DNA from 2 places in the Streptomyces sp. NPDC060002 genome. Region 1 is predicted to be linked to the other one. Evidence: predicted binding sites of a transcription regulator. Region 1 holds the regulator's gene; the other holds the start of a gene.
The links. The regulator HspR, encoded in region 1, represses chaperone genes until heat shock. The targets are predictions, from matches to a motif close to TTGAGNNNNNNNNNCTCAA.

Region 1 (7,464 bases):
GGGCGGTGTCGTGGGTGGCCGGCGGGGCGCTCGTCGTCGTACTCGGGATGCTGCGGGTCGCGGTGTACGGGCCGCCACGCGCGCGTGGCCGTCGTGCCCGCAGGGCTGGTCGAACTGGGCGGGTCGGGCGTGCGGGTCGCCCCGCGCCCCGCCCCGCGCCCCGCCCGGCGCCCCGCCCGGCGCCGCGTCCCGGGTCGGGTGCGGCGTCGGTGTATGCGCCCCGGCGTCAATCCGAGGACCCTGCGCACCACCCGGAACCTGGTGTGCGGCGGGCCGGGCGATCCGTATCGCCGCAGGTCAACGCGTCCTTGCGTGTAAGGAACGGATAAGAGTTGAGTGGGTGCGACTCAGGTCTGTTGACCCAGAGGTGAGCCTCGTGCACACTTGAGTCCGTTCCACTCAAGTCAGCTGGAGGAAGATCACCATGGCACGTGCGGTCGGCATCGACCTGGGCACAACGAACTCGGTCGTCAGCGTTCTGGAGGGCGGCGAGCCCACCGTCATCACCAACGCCGAGGGTGCCCGGACCACGCCGTCCGTCGTCGCCTTCGCCAAGAACGGTGAAGTGCTCGTCGGCGAGGTGGCCAAGCGCCAGGCAGTCACGAACGTGGACCGGACCATCCGCTCCGTGAAGCGTCACATGGGCACGGACTGGACGATCGAGCTCGACGGGAAGAACTTCAACCCGCAGCAGATGAGCGCGTTCATCCTGCAGAAGCTCAAGCGCGACGCCGAGGCGTACCTGGGCGAGAAGGTGGCCGACGCGGTCATCACCGTCCCGGCGTACTTCAACGACTCCGAGCGTCAGGCGACGAAGGAAGCCGGTGAGATCGCCGGTCTCAACGTCCTTCGCATCGTCAACGAGCCCACCGCGGCCGCGCTCGCGTACGGCCTCGACAAGGACGACCAGACGATCCTCGTCTTCGACCTCGGTGGCGGCACGTTCGACGTGTCCCTCCTGGAGATCGGTGACGGCGTCGTCGAGGTGAAGGCCACCAACGGCGACAACCACCTCGGTGGTGACGACTGGGACCAGCGTGTCGTCGACTACCTGGTGCAGCAGTTCAAGGCCGGCCACGGTGTCGACCTCGCCAAGGACAAGATGGCGCTCCAGCGTCTGCGTGAGGCCGCCGAGAAGGCGAAGATCGAGCTGTCCTCGTCCACCGAGACCTCGATCAACCTGCCCTACATCACGGCGTCCGCCGAGGGCCCGCTGCACCTGGACGAGAAGCTCACGCGAGCTCAGTTCCAGCAGCTGACGGCCGACCTGCTGGAGCGCTGCAAGACGCCGTTCCACAACGTCATCAAGGACGCCGGCATCAACCTCTCCGAGATCGACCACGTCGTTCTCGTCGGTGGTTCGACCCGGATGCCCGCCGTCGCCGAGCTCGTCAGGGAGCTGACCGGCGGTCAGGACGCCAACAAGGGCGTGAACCCGGACGAGGTCGTCGCCATCGGCGCCGCGCTCCAGGCCGGTGTCCTCAAGGGTGAGGTCAAGGACGTCCTGCTCCTCGACGTGACCCCGCTGTCCCTCGGTATCGAGACCAAGGGCGGCATCATGACCAAGCTGATCGAGCGCAACACGACGATCCCGACGAAGCGTTCGGAGATCTTCACGACGGCCGAGGACAACCAGCCGTCGGTGCAGATCCAGGTCTACCAGGGCGAGCGCGAGATCGCGGCCTACAACAAGAAGCTCGGCATGTTCGAGCTGACCGGTCTGCCGCCGGCGCCGCGTGGCGTCCCGCAGATCGAGGTCGCCTTCGACATCGACGCCAACGGCATCATGCACGTCACGGCCAAGGACCTCGGCACGGGCAAGGAGCAGAAGATGACCGTCACCGGCGGCTCCTCGCTGCCGAAGGACGAGGTCGACCGCATGCGCCAGGAGGCCGAGCAGTACGCGGACGAGGACCACCGCCGTCGCGAGGCCGCCGAGTCCCGTAACCAGGGCGAGCAGCTCGTCTACCAGACGGAGAAGTTCCTCAAGGACAACGAGGACAAGGTCCCGGGCGAGGTCAAGACCGAGGTCGAGGCCGCCGTCGAGGAGCTGAAGGCCGCGCTCAAGGGCGAGGACAGCGCCGAGATCCGCACGGCCACCGAGAAGGTCGCCGCGGTCTCGCAGAAGGTCGGCCAGGCCATGTACGCCGACGCCCAGGCCGGTCAGGGCGCCGACGCTCCCAAGGCCGACGCCCCGAAGGCGGACGACGACGTCGTGGACGCCGAGATCGTGGACGACGAGCGCAAGGACGGTGCCGCGTGACGGAGGAGACCCCGGGCTTCGAGGAGAAGCCCGACGTCCCCTCCGGCGCCACCCCTGAAGACGCCGAGCCGAAGACCGCTCCCTCCCCCGCTTCGGCGGCGGGGGCGGCCCCGGCCGGGGACGAGAACCAGACAGCCGGTCTGGTGGCCCAGCTGGACCAGGTGCGCACCGCTCTGGGCGAGCGCACCGCCGACCTCCAGCGCCTCCAGGCCGAGTACCAGAACTACCGCCGCCGGGTCGAGCGCGACCGGATCGCGGTCAAGGAGATCGCCATCGCGAACCTCCTGACCGAACTCCTGCCCGTGCTCGACGACATCGGCCGCGCGCGGGAACACGGCGAGTTCGTCGGCGGCTTCAAGTCGGTGGGCGAATCGCTGGAGACCGTCGCGGCCAAGATGGGCCTCCAGCAGTTCGGCAAGGAGGGCGAGCCCTTCGACCCGACGATCCACGAAGCCCTGATGCACAGCTACGCGCCCGACGTCACCGAGACGACGTGCGTGGCGATCCTTCAGCCCGGGTACCGGATCGGCGAGCGCACCATCCGCCCCGCGCGGGTGGCCGTCGCCGAACCGCAGCCCGGTGCACAGGCGGCGAAGGCCGACGAGGCCGAGGCGGCCGACGACAAGGAGAGCGGTGGCCCGGACGAGGGCTGAGCTCGATCGGATGAGCGGGTGGGAGGAGGGACGTCGAGGATGAGCACCAAGGACTTCGTCGAGAAGGACTTCTACAAGGTCCTCGGCGTCCCCAAGGACGCCACCGAGGCCGAGATCAAGAAGGCGTACCGGAAGCTCGCCCGCGAGTTCCACCCCGACGCCAACAAGGGCAACGCCAAGGCGGAGGAGCGCTTCAAGGAGATCTCCGAGGCGAACGACGTCCTCGGTGACCCCAAGAAGCGCAAGGAGTACGACGAGGCGCGCGCCCTCTTCGGCAACGGCGGCTTCCGCCCCGGCCCGGGGGCGGGCGGCAACTTCAACTTCGACCTGGGCGACCTCTTCGGAGGCGGCGCCCCGGGCGGCGGTGCCCAGGGCGGCTTCGGCGGCGGCATCGGGGACGTGTTCGGCGGCCTGTTCAACCGCGGCGGTCCCGGCACGACCCGGACCCAGCCCCGGCGCGGCCAGGACATCGACACCGAGGTCACCCTGACCTTCACGGAGGCGATCGAGGGCGCGACGGTCCCGCTGCGCATGTCCTCGCAGGCCCCCTGCAAGGCGTGTTCGGGGACGGGCGACAAGAACGGCACGCCGCGCGTGTGCCCGACCTGCGTGGGCACGGGCCAGGTGGCGAGGGGCTCGGGAGGCGGTTTCTCCCTGACCGACCCCTGCCCCGACTGCAAGGGCCGCGGCCTGATCGCCGAGCATCCCTGCCTGGACTGCAAGGGCAGCGGCCGCGCGAAGTCGTCGAGGACCATGCAGGTCCGCATCCCCGCGGGGGTGACGGACGGTCAGCGCATCCGGCTGCGCGGCAAGGGCGCCCCGGGCGAGCGCGGCGGCCCGGCGGGCGACCTGTACGTCGTCGTCCACGTGGGCGCCCACCCGGTGTTCGGCCGCAAGGAGGACAACCTCACGGTGACCGTGCCGGTGACGTTCACCGAAGCGGCACTCGGCGGCGAGATCAGGGTGCCGACGCTCGGTGGACCGTCCCTGACCTTGAAGCTTCCGCCCGGCACGCCCAACGGCCGCACCATGCGGGCGCGGGGCAAGGGCGCGGTCCGCAAGGACGGCACCCGCGGCGACCTGTTGGTCACCGTCGAGGTGAGTGTTCCGAAGGACTTGTCGGGGAAGGCTCGTGAGGCGCTGGAGGCGTATCGCGAGGCGACCGCGGGCGAGGACCCGCGGGCGGAGCTGTTCGAGGCCGCGAAGGGAGCATGAGAGTGATGGACGGCCGTCGGCGTAACCCGTATGAACTGACCCAGGAGACTCCGGTCTACGTCATCTCGGTGGCGGCCCAGCTCTCGGGCCTGCATCCGCAGACGCTGCGTCAGTACGACCGCCTGGGTCTCGTCTCCCCCGACCGCACCGCCGGCCGCGGGCGCCGCTACTCGGCCCGCGACATCGAGCTGCTGCGCACGGTGCAGGCCCTGTCCCAGGACGAGGGCATCAACCTGGCCGGCATCAAGCGGATCATCGAGCTGGAGAACCAGGTGGCCGCGCTCCAGGCGCGGGCCGCGGAGCTGGAGGCCGCGCTGGACGGCGCGGCCACGGCCATGCAGCAGCGGGAGGCGGCGGTGCACGCCTCCTACCGGCGGGACCTGGTGCCGTACCAGGAGGTGCAGCAGACCAGCGCGCTGGTGGTCTGGCGGCCGAAGCGGCAGCAGCCGACGGACTGACGCGTGGCGGTACGTATAAAAGTTGGAAGGGGCCCGGAGATTCGTCTCCGGGCCCCTTTCCTGTCTTCTACGGCCGTCCCGTCCCGCCCGGCCTGTCCCGCCCCGTCCCGTCCTCGTCCGACAGTCAGTCGCCCATGCCGACACCCGGCTCAGGCCGCTCAAGGCCCGGCGGCTGTTGCTGCGGCGGCTGCTGGGCGGGGGCGGTCGGCCGGTTGGCGCCACCCCGGGGCACACCCATCTGCCAGAGATGTGAACCGGAGACACCCGGGGCGGGGGAGGGGGCGGGGGTTGGGGTTGGGGACGGAGCCGGGGTCGGGGTTGGCGACGGAGCCGGGGTTGGCGACGGAGCCGGGGTTGGCGACGGAGCCGGGGTTGGGGACTGGGCGGGGGTCGGAGCCTGGGCGGGGGTCGGAGCCTGGGTTGAGGACTGGGCCGGTGCCGGTGCCGGTGCCGGGGTTGTGGGCTGGGCCGGTGCTGGGGCTGGGCCGGGGGCGGTGACGGGCTTCGGGTCCCGTTCCGGGCTCGGGTCCCGTTCCGGGCTCGGGTCCCGTTCCGGGCTCGGGTCCCGTTCCGTTGTGGGCTCGGACTTTTCCTGGGGGAGGGCGGGGGGCTGGGGGCCGGTGGTCGGGGGAGTTGCCCCCTGGCCCAGGTCCGGGCGTTGCCAGCGTTCCGGGATCGTCGCCATCCGTCGTACGGCTTCGGGGTCGCCGGCCGCTGCCGCCGCGACGGCGCGGGCGCGCAGGGCGCTCTGGCGGGCGATCGGGGAGAAGCCGGGGGCCGCGTTGCCGGTCTCGGACGGCAGACCGCGGACGCCCATCGCGTTCAGCTCGGCCTGGATTCGCGTCTCCGGGGCGAAGATCTCGCGCGGCAGCTGCCAGGAGGCCGCGCCGTCCACGTCGACGCGGTGTTCCCTGCCGTCCACGGCGAAGGTGAGCCCGTAGCCGATGTACTGGTCGTCCTTGTCGAACAGCAGGTCACCGGAGATCTCGCCGCCCCGGTCCCGGACCTCGTTGGCGAGGACCTGGAGGGCGGGAGGGAGCGGGTTGGTGCGGCCGAGGCTGGTGACGTAGCCGTCGGCCCTGGCCGTCTTCGGTTCCCCGGTCAGCGGGTCCACGTAGTCGGCCTGGAACCAGGTCTCTCCGCTCTCGTGCCGATAGGTCTCGATCGCGCCCACCTGCGCCAGGCCGATCGTCAGGCGCGGGTTCTCTCCCTCGGCGTACTTGGCGACCATCTCCGGGTACTGGACCTGGTGTCGCAGAGCGTCCGGTGCCGGCCGGCCGATGATCGTGACGTGGGCGTCGAGATTCTCCCTCAGGATGATCTCCGCGTTGGCGACGCCCGTGCCGCCGGACCCGGCGATGATCCAGTGCTGGGCGGCGTGTGGGTCGAAACGGTTGTCGGCGACCTCGTCGCCCAGCAGCACCCGGTCCGCCGCGGCTTCGCGCGCCGCCTCCCACTTCTGTGTCGAGACGAGTGCGGTGAAGCAGTTGTTCATGCGGGTTTCGTCCGCGGCGCCCAGGCCGGCCGAGAGGGCGTCCTTCAGTTCCGCGTAGGAGTTCAGGGCGCCGAGCACGGTACCGGCGTCTGCGCCGCTCCGCTCGGCCTGGGTCAGCCAGGCGCACATCTCGCCCGCACCGGCGAACCCCTGCCCCTCCAACTCCCGCAGCCGCTCGCCGATCAGCCGTACGGCTTCGCTACGGCTCTCCACGGGGAAGTCGCCGCGGGGCATGCCCGGCACGACGTCGGGTGTCAGACCGGTGGCGATGCTGGGAACCCCGTCGCAGGCCGCCCACAGCGGGGTCGCGCTCTGTTTGCCGTCGGCATCCAACGGCCTTATCTCCGCGAGGAGTTCGCCGTCCTGGCCGAGGCGGAGCCGGGCGTGGCCGTTCACGACGTCGCCCTGGGTGGCGAGCTGGTCCTCCCAGACCCGTACCGCGTGGATGGACACCCGGTCCCGGGGGTCTTCGACCGCCGAGTACGGATCCACGCCCATCCATTGCGCGAGGTCACGATCCTGGTCCGCCGACTGCACGATCCCGTTGCCGGGGTCCAGGTGCCATCGGCCCGCCCCGTCCACCAGCAGCGCTTCCGGATCGCGCCCGGTGAGACTCGCGCCACCGCCGATCACCACTTTGCGCAGCGGGAGTTGCCCACCGGCGAGCTGGCCCTCCAGCGTCTGCACGGTGCGCTCGCTGACCTGGGCGCGGTACTGCGCCCACCGCTCGGCGGCGGGTTCCAACTGGTCGCGGGGGAGGGGCAGGCCGTTCTGGTCGTAGCCGGGCATGGGCATGGTGATTTCACGCCGCCCGATGAAAGCCTCGACCTGCCGCTCGGCACGGAGCGCGGCATCCCGGGATGCCTGGAGGGCGGTGGCGTCGGCGGGGGAGAGGTTCTCGATGGGGTGGGCGAGGGTGTTGAGGAGACGCCGGGAGCCGGCAGAGAGGAAATCGGCCGAGACCCGGTATCGCGCGCGTGCCGCCCTCTCCTGAGGGCGGAATGCCTCCTCGTCGCTCAGGGCGACGGTCGGTCGGATGCCGTAGGGATCAAGCAGCGCGGAGAACTCCGCCCGCGCTTCCAGCTGTTGCTCAGGGGAGAGATCGCTGGCTGCGCTTCGCGCGGCCAGCCAGTTGAGCTCACCTATGCGGCCCCTGTCCCCAGCGGACAGCTCCTGGTTCGCCGGGAGTTCGGCTCCTTCGCGCAGAAGGTCTTCCCGTACGGGAGCCAATCCCTCGGCGGCGCGTTCGCGGACGGCCATGAGCTCACCGAGTTCGTGGGCGAGCACCCGACTCAGCATCTCGGTCGGAAGACGGTCGGAGACGCGGACCACGTAGTTCTGCGACGCGGTGTTCGTCGCCGTGTCGGCGAGGGTCCCTCT
Region 2 (7,464 bases), on a different contig from region 1:
GCTCGTCGCGGCGGTTCTCGCTCACCCGGCGGGTGTAGTCGCCGTGCGAGATGGACCGGGCCACCGTGTTCATCTCGTCCAGCGGCGCGGTGAGCGAATGCGCCACGAACTGCGTAATGAGCAGGGTGGCGATCATCGAGAAGACCGTGATGAAGCGGAGCTCCGTCTTGGTGTGCACCGCGATCATCGACAGCCCGGTGGTGATCAGCACCGAGATGACGACCAGCGCACCCAGCTTGGTCTTGATCGAGAACGGGCGTACACGGCCCCAGGGCTCCCCGGGGCTTCTCGGTCCGTCCGGCCCGGAGGTCATGGCGTCGGGGTCTCCAGTGCGTAGCCCACGCCGTGCACCGTGCGGATCCGCTCGGCGCCGATCTTCCGCCGCAGCGCCTTGATGTGGCTGTCGACGGTACGGGTGCCGGAGGCGTCCGCCCAGTCCCAGACCTCCGCGAGGAGCTGCTCACGGGAGAGCACCGCGCGGGGGGTGTTGGCCAGGCAGACCAGCAGGTCGAACTCGGTGGGCGTGAGGTGCACGTCCTCCGAGCGGACCCGCACCCGGCGCTGCGCGTGGTCGATCTCCAGTTCGCCGAGCCGCAGGATCCCGCTGCGCGGAGTCGTCGCCGCGATCGCGGCCCGCTCCACCCGGCGCAGCAGCACGTGCACGCGTGCCGCCAGCTCCCGCATCGAGAACGGCTTGGTCATGTAGTCGTCGGCGCCCACGCCGAGCCCGACCAGCATGTCGGTCTCGTCGTCGCGCGCGGTGAGCATCATCACCGGCACCGGACGGGAGGCCTGCACACGACGGCAGACCTCCAGGCCGTCGAAGCCGGGCAGCATGATGTCGAGGATCAGCAGATCGGGCTGCCAGGCCTCGGCGGTGTCGACGGCCGCCGGGCCGTCACCCGCCGTTTGCACGAGGAATCCCTCGGCGCGCAGGCGGGCCGCGATGGCGTCGACGATCGTCGGGTCGTCCTCGACCACCAGGACGCGCCGCTGCGCGCCCGGCGTCGCCGTCGCCGTGTTGTTGTGTGCGGTGTGTGTCTGCTCCATCGCCCGCCCCTGAGTGTGCTTTCCGGAACCAGTGGGGTGATCCCTTGTCTGCGCATGACTGCGGTTGACGCGTAAATGATCGGCGTCAGGGGTGCAGCGTACGGGGAGTCACCACGGCTTTGCTATCCAGGTCGGACGGCGAGGTGCACGACGTCCGGCACGCCTCGGGCAACGGGGATCTCTTCGGTACGCACCTGTTGGAACCCGGCATTCCCCATGGTTCCCTCGAAATCCGGAGAGGGCTGGGCGGACCACACGGCCAGTACCCCACCGGGTCTCAACACCCGTGCGCAGCTTGCGAGTCCGGTCGCGGAATAGAGGCTGTCGTTGCCCTCGGTGACGGTCCAGTCGGGCCCGTTGTCGATGTCGAGGCATACCGCGTCGAACGTGTCGCATGTCTCATTGACGTAGTCGAGCAGATCCGCTGCGACGATCTTCGACCGGGGGTCGGTGAGCGCCTCCCCGGAGAACGCGGCCAGGGGGCCGTCGAGATGCCAGTCGATGACGGCGGGCTCGCGCTCCACGACCGTGACGGTGCCCCAGCGGGGCTCGGCGGCGGCGTGCGCGAGCGAGAAGCCGACGCCGAGGCCGCCGATCAGCAGGTCGGGCGAGCGGCGGCCGTCCAGCGCGGCCAGCGCGGCGTCGACCAGGAGTCGTTCCGAGCGGCCGTCCGAGGTGTCCATCAGGAAGCAGCCGTTGGCGATGATCTGGAGCAACTCCCCGTGCCTGCGCAGGACGACCTCACCGTAGGGGCCCTCGCGACGGTCCAGCACTTCGGGCCCGTCGGGGATGTCGTACGGGATGGGCATCGGCCCATCCTGGCACTTCCCTGACGATTTGTTGAGGGATTTCCGTGAGCGGCGGATGAGGTTGACGTGCATCTGTCGGGAACGGCCTCGGCGCGGTTTCGGAGCGGCTTCGGGGCGCCTGGGGATCAGCCGGGAGAAGGCTCGGAGCTTGCTGTGAATCGGCTCAGGCGTGGCGTCGGTCACAGACAGCGGACCGGCGTGACGCGAAGGGTGGGGTGGAACGGAAGGAGCGCCCCACGGTGGAACGCACGGCCGCACCCACGAGCCCGCCGCTGCCCGACGTCGGCGGGCTGCTGGACGGCATCCCGGGGCAGCGCACCCCGCCCCGCGTCGACCTGTCCCGCGTCGACCCGCCCCGCGTCGACCTGTCCCGCGTCGACCCGTCCCGCGTCGACCCGTCCGCCGAGCCGGGCCTCCGCCGCCGGTATCGGATCCCCGCCCCCTTCACCCTCGCGTACGCGGCCGTCCTCGCCGTCACCTCCTATGTCACCGCGCACGCCGGCCCCGCCCTGGTGCACGCCCTGCACCAGGGGTCCAGCACCGACGTCGCGCATCTGGTGCGGACCCCCGTGCTGGTGCTGGTGGCCAGCGCGCTGTGGGTGGCGGGCGGCTTCGCCTCCCCGTTCACGCTCGGCTTCCTGGCCGTCCTCACGACGCTGGAGCGGCGCATAGGCGGCGTCCGTACGGCCGTCGTCTTCCTGCTCGGGCATGTCCTGGCCACCCTCGCGACCGAGGTGCCGGTGGGCCTGGCCGTGCTCGTGGGCCGGCTGCCCGACAGTTCGCTGCACCGCCTCGACTACGGCATCAGCTTCGGCGTCGCGGCGAGTGTCGGCGCCCTGGCCGGCCTGCTCGGGCCGTGGCTGCGCTGGCCGCTGCTCGCCGCCTTCGGCGGGATGCTGCTCCAGGACCTGGTCGCCTTCACCGACCCGATGACGAACTGGGGACACCTGATCGCGCTGGCGATAGGCGTCGGCACCTGGCCGTGGCTCCGGCGGCCGCCGCGGACCCGACCGCTCCCGGCTGCTGAACGCCGCTCCGGGCACCGGCCGGTGCCCGTCCTTCCCGGTCAGTCGTCGTACTGGACCCTGCCGTCCGCGTGCAGGGTCGGGTGGAGCTTCATGGGGCCGTACTCGTCGAGGTCCGACGGGCGGGGCGGCTCGGGGCCGTCGGGGCCCAGGCGGACCATCCGCTCGACGCGGCAGATCCGGAACAGGCGGTCCTCCACGCTCGCCTCGTCGGCTCGGCCGGCCGCGCGGAACGCCTCCGCGGCCCGCGCGTACAGGGCCTTCTTGCGCTCGTCGAAGCGGTAGAGCATCGCCCAGACGCGGGCCATCCCCTCGTACAGCGAGCGGCGTGCCTCGTGCGGGGTCGCCGCCAGGGACCCGCACGGGGTCCAGCCGGACCCGTCGCGTTCGGCCACCGAGAAGCCGACGGGCAGCCGCACCACGTCCGGATGGGTCCGGGCCGCCCACTCGGAGTCCGCGCGCACGTCGGCCGGGAAGCGGGCGCCCGTGTACGTGAAGTCGCGCAGGCCCAGCCGGAGGGCGCCTGCCATCGGGCCCTCGTCCCGGTCGGGGTCCAGGACGTATCCCACGTCCGGCGACGGGACGGCGCCCGGGTCCTCCCACGACGGGTTCACGGACTCGAGGTCGGTGGGCCGGGGCGGCTCCAGACCGTCGTCGCCGGTCCGGGCGAACTCGTCGCCGCGCACCACGCGGTAGCGCACGCCCAGCGCCTCCACCTCGTCGGCCGGGGCCCGCTCCAGCACGGCCACGGCCGCCAGCAGCTCGCGCCGGGCGGCCGGGTCGTCGGTGCCGTCCTTCGCCTTGAACCACAGGTGGGAGTTGAGTCCGTCCCGGGCCTGCTGGGGCATGCCGTCCACCACCGGCTTCAGCAGCCGCCAGCCCGGCTCTGCGGCCGACGGTTCCCGCGCGGCGACACCGAAGACGGGTCCGCGCAGCGCGATGTGCGGATAGTGCCGTGAGGCCTCGACGGCGTCCGCCTCCGTCACCCAGGCGACGGGGTCGTCACGGCGGACCAGGTCGGCGTGGAGGGCGTCGAGCCGTCGCTTCCAGTCATCGCTCATACGCGCATTGTGGTCGCGCGGGCGGGTGGCTTCGGGGTGAATGCCGGAAGTGGGCGGGGTACGGAGAGGGGGCGCGAGGGGCGTGCCCCGTCGTGCGGCGGCGAAGGATGCGCCCTCTCGGCCGCCGGACGTCACCCCCGTGTGTCTCCCGTGAACTTCGCGCTGGTCAGCGATGACTCGACGCGCCAGCCCAGAGACTCGTACAGTGCCCGCCCCTGCGGTGTCGCGCCCAGTACGCCGGTCCGGGCGCCCTGTTCGGCCGCCGCGCGGTGCAGGGTCCGCATGACGAGGGCGCCGAGTCCGCGGCGGCGGTGGCCTGGGGAGGTCTCGATCTGGTCGACGACGGCCGTGGCGCCGGTCGGGGCGATCTGGCCGCGCGCGGCCAGGGAGCCGTCCGGGGCGGCGATCATGGTGCGGGTCACGCCGCCGCGCGACCAGGTGCGGGTCCGGTAGCCGTCGGGGGCGGCGCCGGGCGGGACGTCCGCGAGCGGAGCCGTCATCAGGAAGCCGGGCTCGGGGTCGGTCCACCAGTCCGGCCCCAGCCAGGGCCCGACCACCGCCGGGTCGGCGAAGACCTTCAGCCACACGCCGGCCCCGGTCACCGCGCCCGCCGCCTTCCGGACGGCCGGCTCCGCCACGGCGTCGTTCGTCGCGCCGAGCACGTGCCGGGTGACGTGATGGGTTCCCGCTCCCACGTCGACGGTCCAGCCCCATGGTTCGGCCACGGGCGGAGCCGCCCCACGCGACACGACCCACCCGTCCACCCACGCCTGCGCGAAACGATCCATACGAACCCCCTGATGACGGCCTGGTAAGAGGTGCTGGGCTTGTTGACCCATTACAGCCGACCGTAAGTCCGAAACCGCCCGCCGGAACAGCCGTGATCGCCCACAGCGAACGGGTCCTCTCGCGGGGAACATTCGGGGACTCACGTGCATTGAGTCGGCATAGCTCAACTTGACTGCCTAAGGGGAGATCATGGCTTCGCCGTCCACACCGCTCACCCTGCCTGTGTTGCCTCTCGATGACGAGGTCGTGCTCCCCGGCATGGTGGTTCCACTGGACCTCAACGACACCGATGTACGCGCCGCGGTCGAGGCCGCTCAGGCCGCCGCCCGCTCGGAGCCCGGAAAGCCCCGTGTGCTGCTCGTCCCGCGCATCGACGGGACCTACGCGAACACCGGTGTGCTCGGCACCGTCGAGCAGGTCGGCCGGCTGGCCGACGGCGACCCGGGCGCGCTGATCCGCGGCCGCGGCCGCGTGAAGATCGGCGCCGGTACCACCGGGCCGGGCGCGGCCCTGTGGGTCGAGGGGACGAAGGTCGACCGGACCGTCCCCGAGCCGCTGCCCGGTCATGTCGCCGAACTCGTCAAGGAGTACAAGGCGCTCGCCACCGCCTGGCTGCGCAAGCGCGCCGCCTGGCAGGTCGTCGACCGCGTCCAGGCCATCGACGACGTCTCCGCGCTCGCCGACAACTCCGGCTACTCGCCGTTCCTGACCACCGAACAGAAGGTGGAGCTCCTGGAGACCGCCGACCCGGTGGCCCGCCTGAAGCTCGCCACCCAGCAACTGCGCGACCACCTCGCCGAGCAGGACGTGGCCGAGACGATCGCCAAGGACGTCCAGGAGGGCGTCGACAAGCAGCAGCGCGAGTTCCTGCTGCGGCGCCAGCTCGAGGCCGTGCGCAAGGAGCTGCGCGAGCTCAACGGCGAACAGGAGGGCGAGGAGTCCGACGACTACCGCGCCCGCGTCGAGGCCGCCGACCTGCCCGAGAAGGTCCGCGAGGCCGCTCTCAAGGAGGTCGACAAGCTGGAGCGCTCCAGCGACCAGTCGCCCGAGGGCTCCTGGATCCGCACCTGGCTGGACACCGTCCTCGAACTGCCGTGGAACGAGCGGACCGAGGACCGGTACGACATCCAGGGCGCCCGCGCCGTCCTCGACGCCGAGCACGCCGGCCTGGACGACGTGAAGGAGCGGATCACCGAGTACCTCGCGGTGCGCAAGCGGCGCGGCGAGCGCGGCCTGGGTGTCGTGGGCGGGCGGCGCGGCGGCGCGGTGCTCGCGCTCGTCGGCCCGCCCGGCGTCGGCAAGACCAGCCTCGGCGAGTCCGTCGCCCACGCCATGGGGCGCAAGTTCGTCCGCGTGGCCCTCGGCGGCGTCCGGGACGAGGCCGAGATCCGCGGCCACCGCCGCACCTACGTCGGCGCGCTGCCCGGCCGGATCGTGCGGGCGATCAAGGAGGCCGGGTCGCTGAACCCGGTGGTGCTCCTCGACGAGATCGACAAGGTGGGATCCGACTTCCGGGGCGACCCGGCGGCCGCCCTGCTGGAGGTCCTGGACCCGGCGCAGAACCACACGTTCCGCGACCACTACCTGGAGGTCGAGCTCGACCTGTCGGACGTGGTCTTCCTCGCCACCGCCAACGTGCTCGAAGCCATCCCGGAGGCCCTGCTCGACCGTATGGAGCTGGTCCGCCTCGACGGCTACACCGAGGACGAGAAGGTCGTCATCGCCCGCGACCACCTGCTCCCCCGCCAGCTGGAGCGGGCGGGCCTGGACAAGGACGAGGTGGCCCTCGACGAGAGCGCGCTGCGCAAGCTCGCCGGCGAGTACACCCGCGAGGCGGGGGTGCGCACCCTGGAGCGGTCCATCGCGCGGCTGCTGCGCAAGGTGGCGGCCCAGCACGAACTGGGCGACCGCGAGCTGCCGTTCACCATCCGGGACGAGGACCTGCGCGCTCTGATCGGCCGGCCGCACCACGTGCCCGAGTCCGCCCAGGACCCGGCCGAGCGCCGGACCGCCGTGCCCGGTGTCGCGACCGGTCTCGCGGTCACCGGCGCCGGCGGAGACGTCCTCTTCGTCGAGGCGTCGCTGGCCGACCCGGAGACCGGCGCGGCGGGTCTGACCCTGACCGGTCAGCTCGGTGACGTGATGAAGGAGTCGGCGCAGATCGCGCTCAGCTTCCTGCGCAGTCACGGCGCCGAACTGGAGCTGCCGGTGGGCGACCTGAAGGACCGGGGCGTGCACATCCACTTCCCGGCCGGCGCGGTGCCCAAGGACGGCCCGAGCGCCGGCGTCACGATGACGACGGCCCTCGCGTCCCTGCTGTCCGGCCGGCTCGTCCGCACGGACGTGGCGATGACCGGCGAGGTCTCGCTGACCGGACGGGTCCTGCCGATCGGCGGTGTGAAGCAGAAGCTGCTCGCCGCGCACCGGGCGGGCGTCACCACCGTCGTCATCCCCAAGCGCAACGAGCCCGACCTGGACGACGTCCCGGCGGAGGTTCTGGACAAGCTCGACGTCCACGCCGTCACGGACGTCCGCCAGGTCCTGGAACTGGCGCTCGCGCCCGCCACGAACGGCGCGACGCCGGAGGTTCCGGTCGCGGCGTGACGGACGCCACCGGAAAGGGGAAGGCCCGGGTCCCGTGAGGGAGGCCCGGGCCTTCCCGGTTCCGCCGCGAACCCCCACCGGGGTCCTGGGAAGCGCCGCCGGTCCGTGCCTGCGAAATACTTAAGA

Region 2: the regulator HspR is predicted to act here: its motif matches at 4,883-4,901, upstream of lon (endopeptidase La).

What each region holds. Positions count from the first base shown of each region.
Region 1 covers NZ_JBHWUW010000076.1:2,014-9,477, forward strand. Annotated here, with positions in the region: gene ACFWBD_RS37765 (MraY family glycosyltransferase) at 1-329, shown strand, start outside; gene dnaK (molecular chaperone DnaK) at 425-2,263, shown strand; gene grpE (nucleotide exchange factor GrpE) at 2,260-2,916, shown strand; gene dnaJ (molecular chaperone DnaJ) at 2,956-4,131, shown strand; gene ACFWBD_RS37785 (heat shock protein transcriptional repressor HspR) at 4,137-4,589, shown strand; gene ACFWBD_RS37790 (hypothetical protein) at 4,714-7,464, opposite strand, start outside.
Region 2 covers NZ_JBHWUW010000030.1:43,615-51,078, reverse strand. Annotated here, with positions in the region: gene ACFWBD_RS24870 (sensor histidine kinase) at 1-313, opposite strand, end outside; gene ACFWBD_RS24865 (response regulator transcription factor) at 310-1,050, opposite strand; gene ACFWBD_RS24860 (spermidine synthase) at 1,173-1,859, opposite strand; partial or broken gene ACFWBD_RS24855 (rhomboid-like protein) at 2,075-2,869, shown strand; gene ACFWBD_RS24850 (DUF5954 family protein) at 2,926-3,945, opposite strand; gene ACFWBD_RS24845 (GNAT family N-acetyltransferase) at 4,077-4,733, opposite strand; gene lon (endopeptidase La) at 4,924-7,338, shown strand.